DNA from 3 places in the Aeromonas sp. TECH754 genome. Region 3 is predicted to be linked to each of the others. Evidence: predicted binding sites of a transcription regulator. Region 3 holds the regulator's gene; each other region holds the start of a gene.
What was found. The regulator MetJ, encoded in region 3, represses methionine synthesis genes. The targets are predictions, from matches to a motif close to AGANNTCTAGANNTCT.
Positions count from the first base shown of each region.

Region 1: metN (methionine ABC transporter ATP-binding protein MetN) is a predicted target of MetJ. The motif match lies at 2,416-2,431, and genes of this name have one in related genera.
Region 2: metA (homoserine O-succinyltransferase MetA) is a predicted target of MetJ. The motif match lies at 2,836-2,851, and genes of this name have one in related genera.

Region 1 is NZ_JBWBRA010000001.1:56,772-61,047, reverse strand. Features, by position in the region: gene queG (tRNA epoxyqueuosine(34) reductase QueG) at 1-1,032, shown strand, start outside; gene ppgK (polyphosphate--glucose phosphotransferase) at 1,116-1,859, shown strand; gene metN (methionine ABC transporter ATP-binding protein MetN) at 2,566-3,609, shown strand; gene ACZ9IL_RS00240 (methionine ABC transporter permease) at 3,686-4,276, shown strand, end outside.
Region 2 is NZ_JBWBRA010000001.1:3,480,423-3,484,698, forward strand. Features, by position in the region: gene ACZ9IL_RS15790 (LTA synthase family protein) at 1-571, shown strand, start outside; gene ACZ9IL_RS15795 (Lrp/AsnC family transcriptional regulator) at 630-1,100, opposite strand; gene ACZ9IL_RS15800 (phosphatase domain-containing protein) at 1,278-1,793, shown strand; gene metA (homoserine O-succinyltransferase MetA) at 1,862-2,809, opposite strand; gene ACZ9IL_RS15810 (HD-GYP domain-containing protein) at 2,954-4,192, shown strand; gene ACZ9IL_RS15815 (CinA family nicotinamide mononucleotide deamidase-related protein) at 4,232-4,276, shown strand, end outside.
Region 3 is NZ_JBWBRA010000001.1:4,532,396-4,536,671, reverse strand. Features, by position in the region: gene ACZ9IL_RS20840 (bifunctional aspartate kinase/homoserine dehydrogenase II) at 1-1,116, opposite strand, end outside; gene metB (cystathionine gamma-synthase) at 1,197-2,366, opposite strand; gene metJ (met regulon transcriptional regulator MetJ) at 2,577-2,900, shown strand; gene ACZ9IL_RS20825 (helix-turn-helix domain-containing protein) at 2,942-3,703, shown strand; gene ACZ9IL_RS20820 (tRNA-binding protein) at 3,789-4,127, shown strand; gene ACZ9IL_RS20815 (aromatic amino acid transport family protein) at 4,217-4,276, opposite strand, start outside.

The sequences.
Region 1 (4,276 bases), 4.5 Mb from region 3:
AGATTGCAGGCCTGGCTGGATGCGGGCCATCACGGCAACATGGATTACATGGCCCGCCATGGCATGATGCGCGCACGCCCCCATGAGCTGCTGCCGGGCACCCAGCGGGTGCTGTCGGTGCGCATGAACTATCTGCCCTTCGAAGCCGGCTTCGCCAGCACCCTGCGCGATCCCACCTTGGGTTACATCAGTCGCTATGCCCTCGGCCGCGACTACCACAAGGTCATGCGCAACCGGCTTAAGCAGTTGGGAGATCGCATAGAGCAACGCTGCCGGGAACTCTGTCAGGCCACGGGAGAGTGGCGCCCCTTCGTCGACTCGGCCCCCCTGCTGGAACGCCCGCTCGCCGCCAAGGCGGGGCTCGGCTGGGTAGGCAAGCATTCGCTGCTGCTCAACGAATCTGCCGGCTCCTTCTTCTTCCTCGGGGAGCTGCTCGTCAGCCTGCCGCTGCCCATGGATGCCCCGGTGGAGAAAGAGCAGTGCGGCAAGTGTGTGGCCTGCATCAACATCTGCCCGACGGGCGCGATTCTAGCGCCCTATGTGGTGGACGGCCGGCGCTGCATCTCCTATCTCACCATCGAGCATGACGGCCCCATTCCCCCCGAGCTGCGCCCGCTCATGGGCAATCGCATCTATGGTTGTGACGACTGCCAGCTGATCTGCCCCTGGAATCGCTATGCGGACGTGAGCCCCGAGCCAGACTTCAGCCCCAGGCCCAACCTGCACCGCCCCACTCTGCTTGGCCTGTGGCAGTGGTCTGAGGCCGAATTCCTCAAATACACCGAAGGCAGCCCCATCCGCCGCATCGGTTATCAACGCTGGCGCCGCAACCTGGCGGTGGCACTCGGCAACGGCCCGGCCAGCCCAGAGGCGATCGAGGCCCTGCAACAGGCGCTGCCCGAGGCCGAGCCCATGGTGGCCGAACATATAGAATGGGCACTGACCACCCTGGCCACACGCCAGCGAGAGGATAACAAGAAGACAAAATTGCTGATCCGTTGCATAGAAAAAGGCTTGCCAGGTCACGCCTGAGTGATCTGCCCCTTGCCGGATGCCAGTCATTTTTTCATGCTCTGCCGACGTTCGATCATCGGCGCACTAAAAGGAACATTCTGATGCAGATGTTGGGAGTAGATATAGGCGGATCCGGGATCAAGGGCTGCCTGGTCGATACCGTGACCGGCGAGCTCATCGGTGAGCGCCACCGTCTGGCCACCCCGCAACCGGCCACTCCGGCCGCTATCGCCCATACCCTCAAGGCGCTGGTCGAACACTTTGAATGGAAGGGCCCGGTAGGCTGTGGCTTCCCCGCCATCATCCACAACGGCATCGCCAAGAGCGCCGCCAACATCGACAAGAGCTGGGTCGAGACCGATGCCGCCCACTTGTTTGCGGATGTGACCGGTCTGCCCTGCCACGTGCTCAACGACGCCGATGCGGCGGGTCTGGCCGAGATGCGCTTTGGTACCGGCCGGGATCGCAAGGGGGTCATCATCCTCATCACGGTCGGCACCGGCATCGGTACTGCCGTGTTCGTCAATGGCCAGCTGCTACCCAACACCGAGCTGGGTCACCTGATGCTGGAAGGCATGATCGCCGAGCACTACTGCTCGGATGCGGCCCGCAAACGCGAAGATCTCTCCTGGAGCCGCTGGGGAAAACGCTTCAACAAGTACCTGGCCAGGCTGGAGTTCCTGTTTTCCCCCGATCTCTTCATCCTGGGCGGCGGCAGCGCCGCCAAGCTCGACAAGTTCATCGACAAGATAGAGACCCGCGCCCCGCTGGTGGCGGCGGCCAGCCTCAACCAGGCCGGCATCATAGGTGCCGCCCTCTACGCCGAGTCCCAACAAGGGCACTGAGCTGCAGTCACACGCTGATGCAAGAGGCCCGGCACATGCCGGGCCTCTGCCGTCAGTAATGCGGATTGTCGTCACAATCGCCCCTTCGCAATGCCCCACAGCGGCCACGGCGCGAACCTGCTCTCCCACTGCAAATCTTCTTCTCCACGACGCTCCCCGTCATCGGGTGTGCCGAGCATGCCATCAGTACCAAAGTGGTACCATTTCGGCCGTCGACGCCCTGCTTGATCTGGCTGTTTTCCCTCCAGCGACTCATCTCCAGGCCGGGCTGAACGGCCATCGCCTCTTCCCCACCCCAGAGCTGGCTATTTATTGTGCTTTATCAATAGGATGGAAAAGAAAAGAGGACGGGACAAGGCCGGCGGATCCGTGTCATCTTGGCAACGACCGATCCGGAGCGTCGACAACGAGATCAGGCGAGACTGATGAATCGGCGGTTTAAGACTAATGTGACGGGTTATATTCGGCAATTTAGCCACAAAAAAGAATCTAATATTGAATGGCCGCACATCCTGCCAATCCATAGTCGCTCGGCAGAAATTCTTATCCATATTTTAGACGTCTAGACGTAGAAACATGCGTTGACACAGCCATCCAGACATCTTAGCATCATCCTCCATGATGGCAGAGCAACCCAGTGAAACCTCTGCCCAATTCACCCGCCTGTAGCGCCCTGTGCTTTAAGGCTGTTAGCACGGAAGAATTCATGATCAAGTTGAACGGTCTCAACAAAGTCTACGGTAAGGGCACTGACGCCGTGCACGCCCTGCGTGACGTGAGCCTGCATGTGCCACAAGGCAAGATCTTCGGGGTGATTGGCGCCTCCGGTGCCGGCAAGAGTACCCTCATTCGTTGTGTCAACTTGCTGGAGCGCCCCACCGACGGCCAGGTCATCGTCGATGGCCAGGATCTGGTGGCCCTGCCCGAGCGGGATCTGACCCAGGCTCGCCGCCAGATCGGCATGATCTTCCAGCACTTCAACCTGCTCTCCTCCCGCACCGTGTTCGCCAACATCGCGTTCCCGCTGGAACTGGCGGGCTGGAGCAAGGCCCGGATCCAGACCCGAGTCGAGGAGCTGCTCGCCCTGGTCGGGCTGGAAGCCCGCGCCCACGCCTATCCGTCCGAATTATCCGGTGGTCAGAAGCAACGCGTCGCCATCGCCCGCGCCCTGGCGCCGGCCCCCAAGGTATTGCTCTGTGACGAGGCCACCTCGGCGCTGGATCCCCAGACCACCCGCTCCATCCTGAGCCTGCTCAAAGAGATCAACGTTAAACTGGGGCTCACCATCTTGCTCATCACCCACGAGATGGACGTGGTGAAAGGGATCTGCGACGAAGTCGCCATCATCAGTGATGGCCGCCTGATCGAGCAGGGCGAAGTGGCCTGGTTCTTCAGCAACGCCAAGACCCAGCTGGCCCGTGACTTCATCCACTCCACCATCCATCTGGAGGTACCGCAGGAGTATCAGGACAGGATGAGTGCGGAGCGTGTGGCGAACAGCTACCCGCTGGTCAAGCTCGGCTTCACCGGCAGCACCGTCGATACGCCGCTGATCTCAGAGGCGAGCCGCCGTTTCAACATCGATATCAGCATCTTGAGTGCAGACATCGAATACGCCGGCGGGGTCAAGTTCGGCTTCCTGCTGGCCGAACTGTTCGGGGATGAAGCCCAGTGCGCGGCGACCCAGCAGTTCCTGATCGACAACCATATTCAGCTGGAGGTGATGGGTTATGTCCGTAGCAATGACTGATCGACTCATCACGGCCCTCAACGGCTGCCCGGCGCAGTCCCCGCTCATAATCCTATTCAGCTGGAGGTGATGACTCATGTCCGAAGCAATGATTAATCTGCTGATCTCAGCCCTCGGCGACACCCTGATCATGGTGTTTGCCTCCGCCCTGTTTGGCTGCCTGCTCGGGCTGCCGCTCGGTGTGGCACTGCACGTGACCAAGGCCGGCCAGATCCTGGCCAACCCGCTGCTGAACCGGACCCTTGGCATCATCGTCAACGTCGGCCGCTCGGTGCCCTTCATCATCCTGCTGGTCGCCATCATCCCGCTGACTCGCTTCATCGTCGGCACCAGCATCGGCACCATAGCCGCCATAGTGCCGCTGACCATAGGCGCCGTGCCCTTCATCGCCCGCCTGGTGGAAGGGGCACTGATGGAGGTGCCGGACGGCTTGCTGGAAGCGGCCAAGGCCATGGGTGCCAAACCCTTGCAAATTATCGCCAAGGTGCTGCTGCCAGAGGCCCTGCCCGGGATCCTCAACAGCGTCATCATCACCTTAGTCACACTCGTGAACTACTCCGCCATGGCCGGTGCCATCGGTGGCGGTGGTCTGGGAGATGTGGGTATTCGCTACGGCTATCAGCGCTTCGATCCAACCGTCATGCTGGTCACCGTGGTCATTCTGGTA
Region 2 (4,276 bases), 1.1 Mb from region 3:
GCCCAAGCAGACCCGCAACAACGCCGCCAAGTATGCGGACTACGCCGTCGGTGAATTCTTCAAGAAGGCCCGCCAATCCGACTACTGGAAAGACACCCTGTTCCTGGTCATCGCCGATCACGACAGCCGGGTCGGCGGCGCCAGCCTGGTGCCCATTCCCCGCTTCCACATCCCCGGCGTCATCGTCGGCGAGGGGATCAAGCCCCGCCAGGACGAGCGTGTCGTGAGCCAGATCGACATGGCACCGACCCTGCTCTCCCTGATGGGGATAAGCGCCGACTACCCCATGCTGGGCAAGGATCTGACTCGCATGCCGGACGATTGGCCGGGACGCGCCATCATGCAGTACGACAAGAACTTCGCCCTGATGCGGGGCAAGGACGTGGTGATCCTGCAGCCGGAGCGACCGGCGGAAGGCTATGTCTACGATGCCGTCCGCCAGCAGTTGCTCCCGGCCCCCCAGCCGGACGAGATAAAGGAAATGGCGCTGGGGCTGGTGCTCTGGGGCAGCCTGGCCTACCAGCAGGGGCTCTACCAGACCGCGCCGGACAGCCGGCTCGTGCTGAACTGATGCCAATTTTGCAGACAAAAAAACCGCCGAGTGGCGGTTTTTTATTGCCTCATGCTGCTCAAGGCTGGGTGAAACAAGGCAAGGAGCGGCTGAATCTGTGCTCGAACACCAGAGACGTCTCGAGGTGCACCACCTCTTCCCGCGAGGTGAAGTGATCGAACACGAAGTTGCGCAGGTGCTCGGTGTCGGCGACGCAGAGGTGCACCAGGAAATCGTCCTTGCCCCCCATGTGGAACAGGCTGATCACCTCGGGCAGGGCCAGGATGGCGTCGCGGAACGCATCGATGATCTGCCGGCTGTGACGCGCCAGCTGCAGCGAGACCATGGCCTGGATGTGGCCACCCAGCGCCTGATAGTCCACCTCGCAGTGTGCTCCCTTGAGCACCCCGTCCTGTTGCAGCTTGCGCACCCGCTCCAGGCAGGTGGACGGCGCCACCCCGACCAGGGCCGCCAGATCCTTGTTGGTCATGCCCGCATCGCGAAACAGATGGGCCAGGATGTCCAAGTCCAGTTGATCCAGGTTTCTCATCTCTACTCCTTGCTCGCTCAATTTTTTATAGGCTCTAATTTTTTTAGACTCTGCCCGTAAACCGGGCTGAACACAACGCAGATTGACATCCAGAGCCTGGCCCCTATGCTCTGCCCCGCTCAGGCAAGGCGCCAATGAGTTCATTTGAAACCAGATACCCCCCCCACAAGGATCCCCATGCACCCTTCCCACCCCTTCTGGAGCCTGGAAGTCCCCCGCCTCGACGGCCAGTTGCTGCTGACCCCCTGCCCCGGCACTCAGCAAGTGCCCATGCCGCAAGCCCTCGCCCAGTTGCAACTGGCCGGCGCCCACGCCGTGATCACGCTGATGACGAACGAGGAGCTGGCCGCGCGCGATCTGGCGCAGCTTGGCCAACGGGTGGCCGAGCGTGGCATGAGCTGGTTCCATCTGCCCATCCTGGACGACGAGGCCCCCACCACCGCCTTCGAACAGGCCTGGCAGCAGGCGCTGCCGCAGTTGCTCGCACTGCTGCGGGACGGCAAGCAGCTGGCCATTCACTGCCACGGGGGGAGCGGTCGCACCGGGCTGGTCGCCGCCCTGTTGTTGATGACGCTGGGTCAGCCACAGCGGGAGGCCATGGCCGCCATCCGGGCCCGCCGGCCCAACGCCTTCACCCTGGCCTGCCACCGCCACTGGCTCGATGGCCAGGCGAGACGGCTGCAGGCCGACTGAGCGCGCTCTTATGCCTTGGGCCGCAGGTTGCCCTCCCGTCCGCAGCCAATGAGCTGGCTCGATGACATCTATGCCTTGGGCTGCTCGTAGGTAAACACCTTGCCGATGTCCTCCAGCCGATAGCTGGTGAGCTGATAAACGTAGTAGTTGAGCCAGTTGGAGAACAGCAGGTGGCCATGGCTGCGCCAGCTGGCGCGCGGCGTCTGGCCGGGATCGTTGTTCGGGTAGTAGTTGACCGGGATGACGGGGGTGAGCCCGGCCGCCAGATCCCGCTGATATTCCCCGTCCAGGGTCAGGGCATCGTATTCGGGATGACCGGTGACGAACACCTGGCGGCAATCCTTGGTCGCGGCCAGATAGACCCCGGCCTCCTCGGATTCCGCCAGGATCTGCAAGTCGGTGTGGGCGCGGATCAGATCCCCGTCGAAGGCGGCGTAGCGCGAGTGCGGGGCGACGAACTCGTCGTCGAAGCCGCGCAGCAGCGCCTCGTGATCGTCCAGCCTGTGATGGCGATAAACCCCGGACAGCTTCTCGCCGTGGGTCTGTTTCTCCATGCCATACAACGCCTTGAGCGCCGCCTGCACCGCCCAGCACAGGAACAGGGTCGAGGTCACGTGCTGATGGGACCACTCGATGATCTCGACGATCCGCGGCCAGTAGACCACCTCCTCGAACTCCACCAGCCCGAGCGGCGCCCCGGTGATGATCATGCCGTCATAGTTGTTGCCACGCACCTGCTCGAAGTCGTGATAGAAGTTCTCCAGGTGCGCCTGGGGCGTGTTCCTGGACTCCCGATCGTCGATGCGCAGCAGATCCACGTCCACCTGCAGCGGCGAGTTGGAGAGCATCCGCATCAGCTGGATCTCGGTCTCGATCTTCTTGGGCATCAGGTTGAGGATGAGCACCCGCAGCGGGCGGATGTTCTGGGTGACGGCCCGGGATTCCGTCATCACGAAGATGTTCTCCTGCCCCAGCACTTCGGCGGCGGGCAACTGGTCCGGGATCTTGATCGGCATGCTTACTCCCTGTACTGCATCGGTAAATATGTCTGGACATCTAGAAGCCTATAATAAAGCTTCCGGTCTGTCATCAGATACCTTTTGTATTCACCCAAGCCTTTGACTAGCATACGGCTCTGTGTGTTTCTCGCGCCCGACCCCATGACAGGTATCAAGATCTCGGTGGACCGACTGCAAGTCGGCAATTATGTCTCCCTGCCACTGGGCTGGCGTGATCACCCCTTCCTGTTTTCCAGCTTCAAGCTCAAGAACGAGCAGGAGATCGAGCTCATTCGCCGGCTCGGCCTCAAGCTGGTGACCATCATCCCCGACAAGAGCGACACGCCTCCCAAGCCCCTCGATCAGGTGCAGCCCCCCTCGGCCGATATCGAGACGCTCGCCGCCCGCCAGCACGAGATGCAGCAGGAGAAGGCGCAGCGCATCGAGCAGTTGCAGCGTTATCGCCGGGATCTGCAGCAGTGCGAGAAACAGTTCCAGCAGTCGCTGGCCCAGGTGCGTAATGTGATGAGCAAGGTCCAGTCCCGCCCCCTCAACGCCATTCACGAGGCGCAGGAGCTGATCAGCACCATGACCGAGCAACTGCTGTCGGTGGACGAGATGGTGCTGCACCTGGTTTCCGACAGCGAGGATGGCAACAGCCTGCAGTGTCACTCCCTCAACGTCAGCGTGCTCAGCATGCTGCTGGCGAGGGAATGCAAGCTGCCGGCCGAGACCATCCGCCAGATCGGCATGGGGGCGCTGTTTCACGACATCGGCAAGCTGAAGCTGCCGAGCCAGATCCTGCGCAAGACCGAGCCGCTGACCAAACCGGAGCAGAACCTGATGGCCCTGCACCCGCGCTACGGTCTGGATCTGCTCAACCTGGCCAAGGATTTTCCAGCGGAGGCGAAAAACATTGTGCGCTATCACCACGAGTACCTGGATGGCAGCGGGCTAGAGGGGCTCAAGGGCGGGCAGATCGATCAACTGACCCAGATAGTGTCCCTCATCAACGAGTACGACAACCTCTGCCACCTGCAGGCCAAGGTGCCCTACTCGGCCCTCGGCAGTCTCTACAAACAGCGCAAGGCCCAGTTCAATACCGACTACCTCGGCATGCTGATCCGGCTGATGGGGATCTACCCGCCGGGCAGCGTGGTGCAGCTCTCCAACGGCCAGCTGGGGCTGGTGATGTCGGTCAACAGCTCCCGCCTGCTCTACCCCGCGGTGCTGGTGTACGATCCGCGCATCCCGCGCCAGGAGGCGGCCATCATCGATCTCGAGCAGGCCGAGCTCAGCATCGCCAAGGTGATCCATCCCAGGCGCCTGCCCCCCGCGGTGTTCGAGTACCTCAACCCGCGCACCCGGATCAGCTATTACTTCGAGCACGGCAAGCCCTGATCTGCCCGTGCCGCCCGTCCCCTGTTTCAAGGAGTTTGCATGCGTATCGAGATCATCAGCACCGGCGATGAGATAGTGACCGGC
Region 3 (4,276 bases):
GAGGGTGTAGGCCAGGCGCAGCACCCGCCGATCCGGCTGGCGTTGCAGGGTGAGCGGGTGGAGGCGATGACGGGCCAGATGGGCCTCTATGGTCGCCACCGTCTGCTCATAGCTGGTCTGGGGCAGCACTTTGAGCTCAATCAGCGCAATCTGATCCACCGAGGAGACGATGCGGGCGCCGCCGGAGCGCGGTGCCCGGCGCAGTATGTGGGTGCAACCCTCGTCCGGGTTGTAGCTGCAGCGCAGGGTGAGGCGCTGGCGGCTGTCGGCCACCGGCTGCAGGGTGCGCGAATGCAGCACCGAGGAGCCGAGGCGAGCGAGCTCGTTGGCCTCCGCCAGGCTCAGCCGCTCCAGCAGGCGCGCCTCCTTCACCCGGCGCGGATCCGCGCTGTAGACCCCGGCCACGTCGCTCCAGATGGTGGTGGACTCGCCGTCCGCCAGCGCCGCCAAGAGGCTCGCGCTGTAGTCTGAACCGTTGCGACCGAGCAGCAAGGAGCGCCCTTCCAGATCCGCGGCGATGAAGCCGGTCACCACGATGCGGCCGGGGTGCTCCGCCAGACGGGCCTTGAGCAACTCGCTGGAGATGGCGGTATTGACCTTGACCAGAGCGCCGTCCTCGGCACGCAGGAAGCTGCGGGCATCGAGCCAGATGGCGGGCTCACCGCGGCTGCTGAGCAGGGCGGCCAGCAGCCGTGCCGACCACACCTCACCGAAGGCGAGCAGGCCGTTGCGCGCGAAGCGATCGAACTGCCCCTCCAGGGTCTTGGCAATCAGCTGGGTGTCGTCGGCGAGCTGCTTGCTCAAGTCGAGCTGCAGTTCCCCCTCCAGCAGACCGTCGATCAGGCTCTGCTGATAGGCGTGCAGGGCGGTGATGGCCTCACCGGCGGCTTCGTCCCCCGCCTCGGCCAGCTCCACCAGCTGGATCAGCCGGTTGGTGGTCTTGCCGGCGGCGGAGACAACGATGAGCTCCTGTCCGCCGACCTGCTGCTCGACAATCGCCGCGACCCGACGATAACAGACCGGATCCGCCAGACTGCTGCCGCCAAACTTGTGCACATGGCGCCGTTTCAACCCTGCTTCTGTCGCCACCGCTCTCTCTCCTTGCTGCTGTTCCATTTCCTTCACCACCTGTTCCTGCATCTTGCTGCCGGCAGCCCGCCCGATCTGGCGTCGGTGAGCGGCTGCCGTGCCGTTGACTAGTTTGCCTGTTGCGCCAACTGCGCCTGCTCAAACCCGTTGGCCAAATCGGCCACCAGGTCTTCGCCGTGTTCTATGCCTACCGACAGGCGCAGCAACTGGGCGCTGATGCCCGCCGCCTGCTGCGCCTCCGGGGTCATGGCCCTGTGGGTCATGCTGGCCGGATGGGCCACCAGACTCTCCACCCCACCGAGGGATTCCGCCACCGAGAAGAGGCTCAGCGCTCCGAGGAAGGCGCGCAGGCCCGCCTCGTCACAATCGAGTTCAAAACTTAGCATGGCGCCGAAGCCGGACTGTTGACGGCGCGCAATCTCGTGACCCGGATGGTTCGGCAGGCTGGGGTGATAGATTTTTTTCACCAGCGGTTGCTGCTGCAGGAAGGCGAGGATCCTGTCCGTGTTCTCCTGATGGGTGCGCAGGCGCGGCGCCAGGGTGCGCAACCCGCGCAGGGTGAGGTAGGAGTCGAAGGCACCCGAGGTCAGCCCCAGGCAATTCGCCCACCACACCAGGGAGTCGGCCAGTGCGGCTTCCTTGGCAATCGCCACCCCGCCCACCACGTCGGAGTGGCCGTTGATGTACTTGGTGGTGGAGTGCACCACCACGTCGGCGCCAAGGGCCAGCGGTTGCTGCAGCAGTGGCGAGAGGAAGGTATTGTCCACCGCTACCTGGGCGCCCACCTCGTGGGCCGCGGCGGCGATGGCGGCCACGTCCACCACCCGCAGCAGCGGGTTGGAGGGCGTCTCGACCCACACCAGCGCCGGTTTCTGCGACAGCGCCTCGGCCAGGGCGGCTTCATCCCCCTGATCGACGAACTGCACCCGGTAGTGGCCCTTGGCCGCCAGATATTCGAACAGGCGCCAGGTGCCACCGTAGCAGTCGTGGGGGGCGATCAGCAGATCGCCGGCCTTGAGCAGGGCGGTGGTCACCAGATGGACGGCGCCCATGCCGGTGCCGGTCACCACCGCGCCCGCCCCCCCTTCCAGCACGGCCAGCGCATCCGCCAGGTTGGTGCGGGTCGGGTTGCCGGAGCGGGCATAATCGTATTGACGGGGTTCGCCAAAATCGGCAAAGGTGTAGTTGCTGGAGAGGTAGATGGGCGGCACCACTGCGCCGTGCTGCGTATCTGTCTCAATCCCGGTGCGAACCGCCAGGGTGGCCTTGTGGGTCATGTCTCTCTCCTTGATCTGTCGCTGGACGGTGGCCACTGTTGCCCTGCCACACCCGCCTTCTGCCATTGCTGGCCCATGGTGCACCACCTTACGCCAGCCCAAAAAAGCCGTCAACACTTCTAGACGTCTAAATGGCTTTGCTGTTGGATTGCCATCTAATTCCGTAAGGGTTAAAATCCGCGCTCACGGCAAAATGAGAACAGGTGAATCATGGGTACAGAGTGGAACGGCGACTACGTCAGCCCCTATGCGGAACACGGCAAGAAGAGCGAACAGGTCAAGAAGATTACTGTCTCGATTCCGCTCAAGGTGCTGAAGGTGCTGACCGATGAGCGCACCCGTCGTCAGGTGAACAACCTGCGTCATGCGACCAACAGCGAGCTGCTCTGCGAAGCCTTCCTGCACGCCTTCACCGGCCAGCCGCTGCCCGGTGACGACGACCTGCGCAAGGATCACCCGGACAGCGTCCCTGCCGAGGCGCGCGCCATCATGGAAGCGCTCGGCAAGGAAATCGAAGATTTCGACGCAGAATAACCCTGGCAGCATTGCCTATGCCCAATAGCAATCTTCCTTCGATGACGCGGCCCGGTGCCGCGTCATCGCTATCTGCTCCCCCGTCGGCACCCACGCCCTCGTTCAGCCTGCGCCGCTATCAGCGCGACATCAGCAGTCACAGTCACGACTTCAGCCAGCTGGTTGTTCCTCTCGATGGCCCCATCGAGATCGAGGTGCAGGGCCAGGCTCGTCGCCTGTTACCCGGTTTCGCCTGCGTCATCGCCCCCGGCGAGCGCCACGACTTCGCGGCCGATCCGGCCCTCTCCTTCCTGGTACAGGAGAGTCACTGGTTGCCCGAGGCGCTGGGTGAGCGCCCCTTCATCGAGCTGGACGAGTCCCAGCGTCATTACCTCGCCTTCCTGCGCCAGATGGTGGCCGAGGGTCGCCAGGTGGCCGGCATGGAGCAGGTCTGGCTGAGCCTGCTGGCGGAGGGTCAGGGCATGGGCCCCGCCATCGCCCCCCGCATCGCCCGAGTGCAGCGCCATATCGAGGCCCACCTCGCCGAGCCCCTCACCAACGAGCGCCTAGCCGCCATCGCCTGCCTCGGCCAGAGTCAGTTCAAGCATGTCTTTCGCCAGCAGTTGGGCATGAGCGTCTCCCACTATGTCAGGGCGCGGCGCATGGCGTTGGCCCGCACCCTGCTGACCCAGACCATCTTGCCCATCGGCGAGCTGGCCTGCCGGGTTGGCTACCAGGATCAGGGGGCCTTCGCCGAGCGCTTCCTGGCCGAGACGGGGCTGACTCCCTCACGCTGGCGTCAACAACACGGCCAGTTGCCCTAACCCATCGGCTCCTCACCGAAGACAAGACAGGCACTTGTCGGGCATGCTGGTGATCAGACACAGCATGCAGATTAGAGGAGCAAAGATGCAGACCATAAGCTGGCAGGAATTCGAGATGGTGGAGCTCAGGGTGGGCACCCTGGTGCGGGTCGAGCCCTTCCCCGAGGCGCGCAAGCCCGCCTACAAGCTGTGGGCGGATTTTGGCCCCGAGCTTGGCGTGCGCAAGAGTAGCGCCCAGATCACCGACCTCTATGACGCCGAGGCACTGGTGGGCCGCCAGATAGTCGCAGTGGTGAACTTTCCCCCCAAGCAGATTGGCCCCATCCAGTCGGAGTTTCTGCTGACCGGTTTCTACCGGGCGGACGGCGCCGTGGTGATGGCCATCCCGGAGCAGGCGGTGGAGAACGGCGCCAAGCTGAGCTGAGCCAGCGGCTAGCACGAAAAGCGCAGGCGGCTAAAACAAGAGAGGCGACCCCCGGGTCGCCTCTTTGCGTTCACGCATGCCCGAGCGGCTTATTTCAGCAGGCTGAACAGCAGCGCCGAGACCGCCAGGGCGCCGGTCAGCAGGATGAA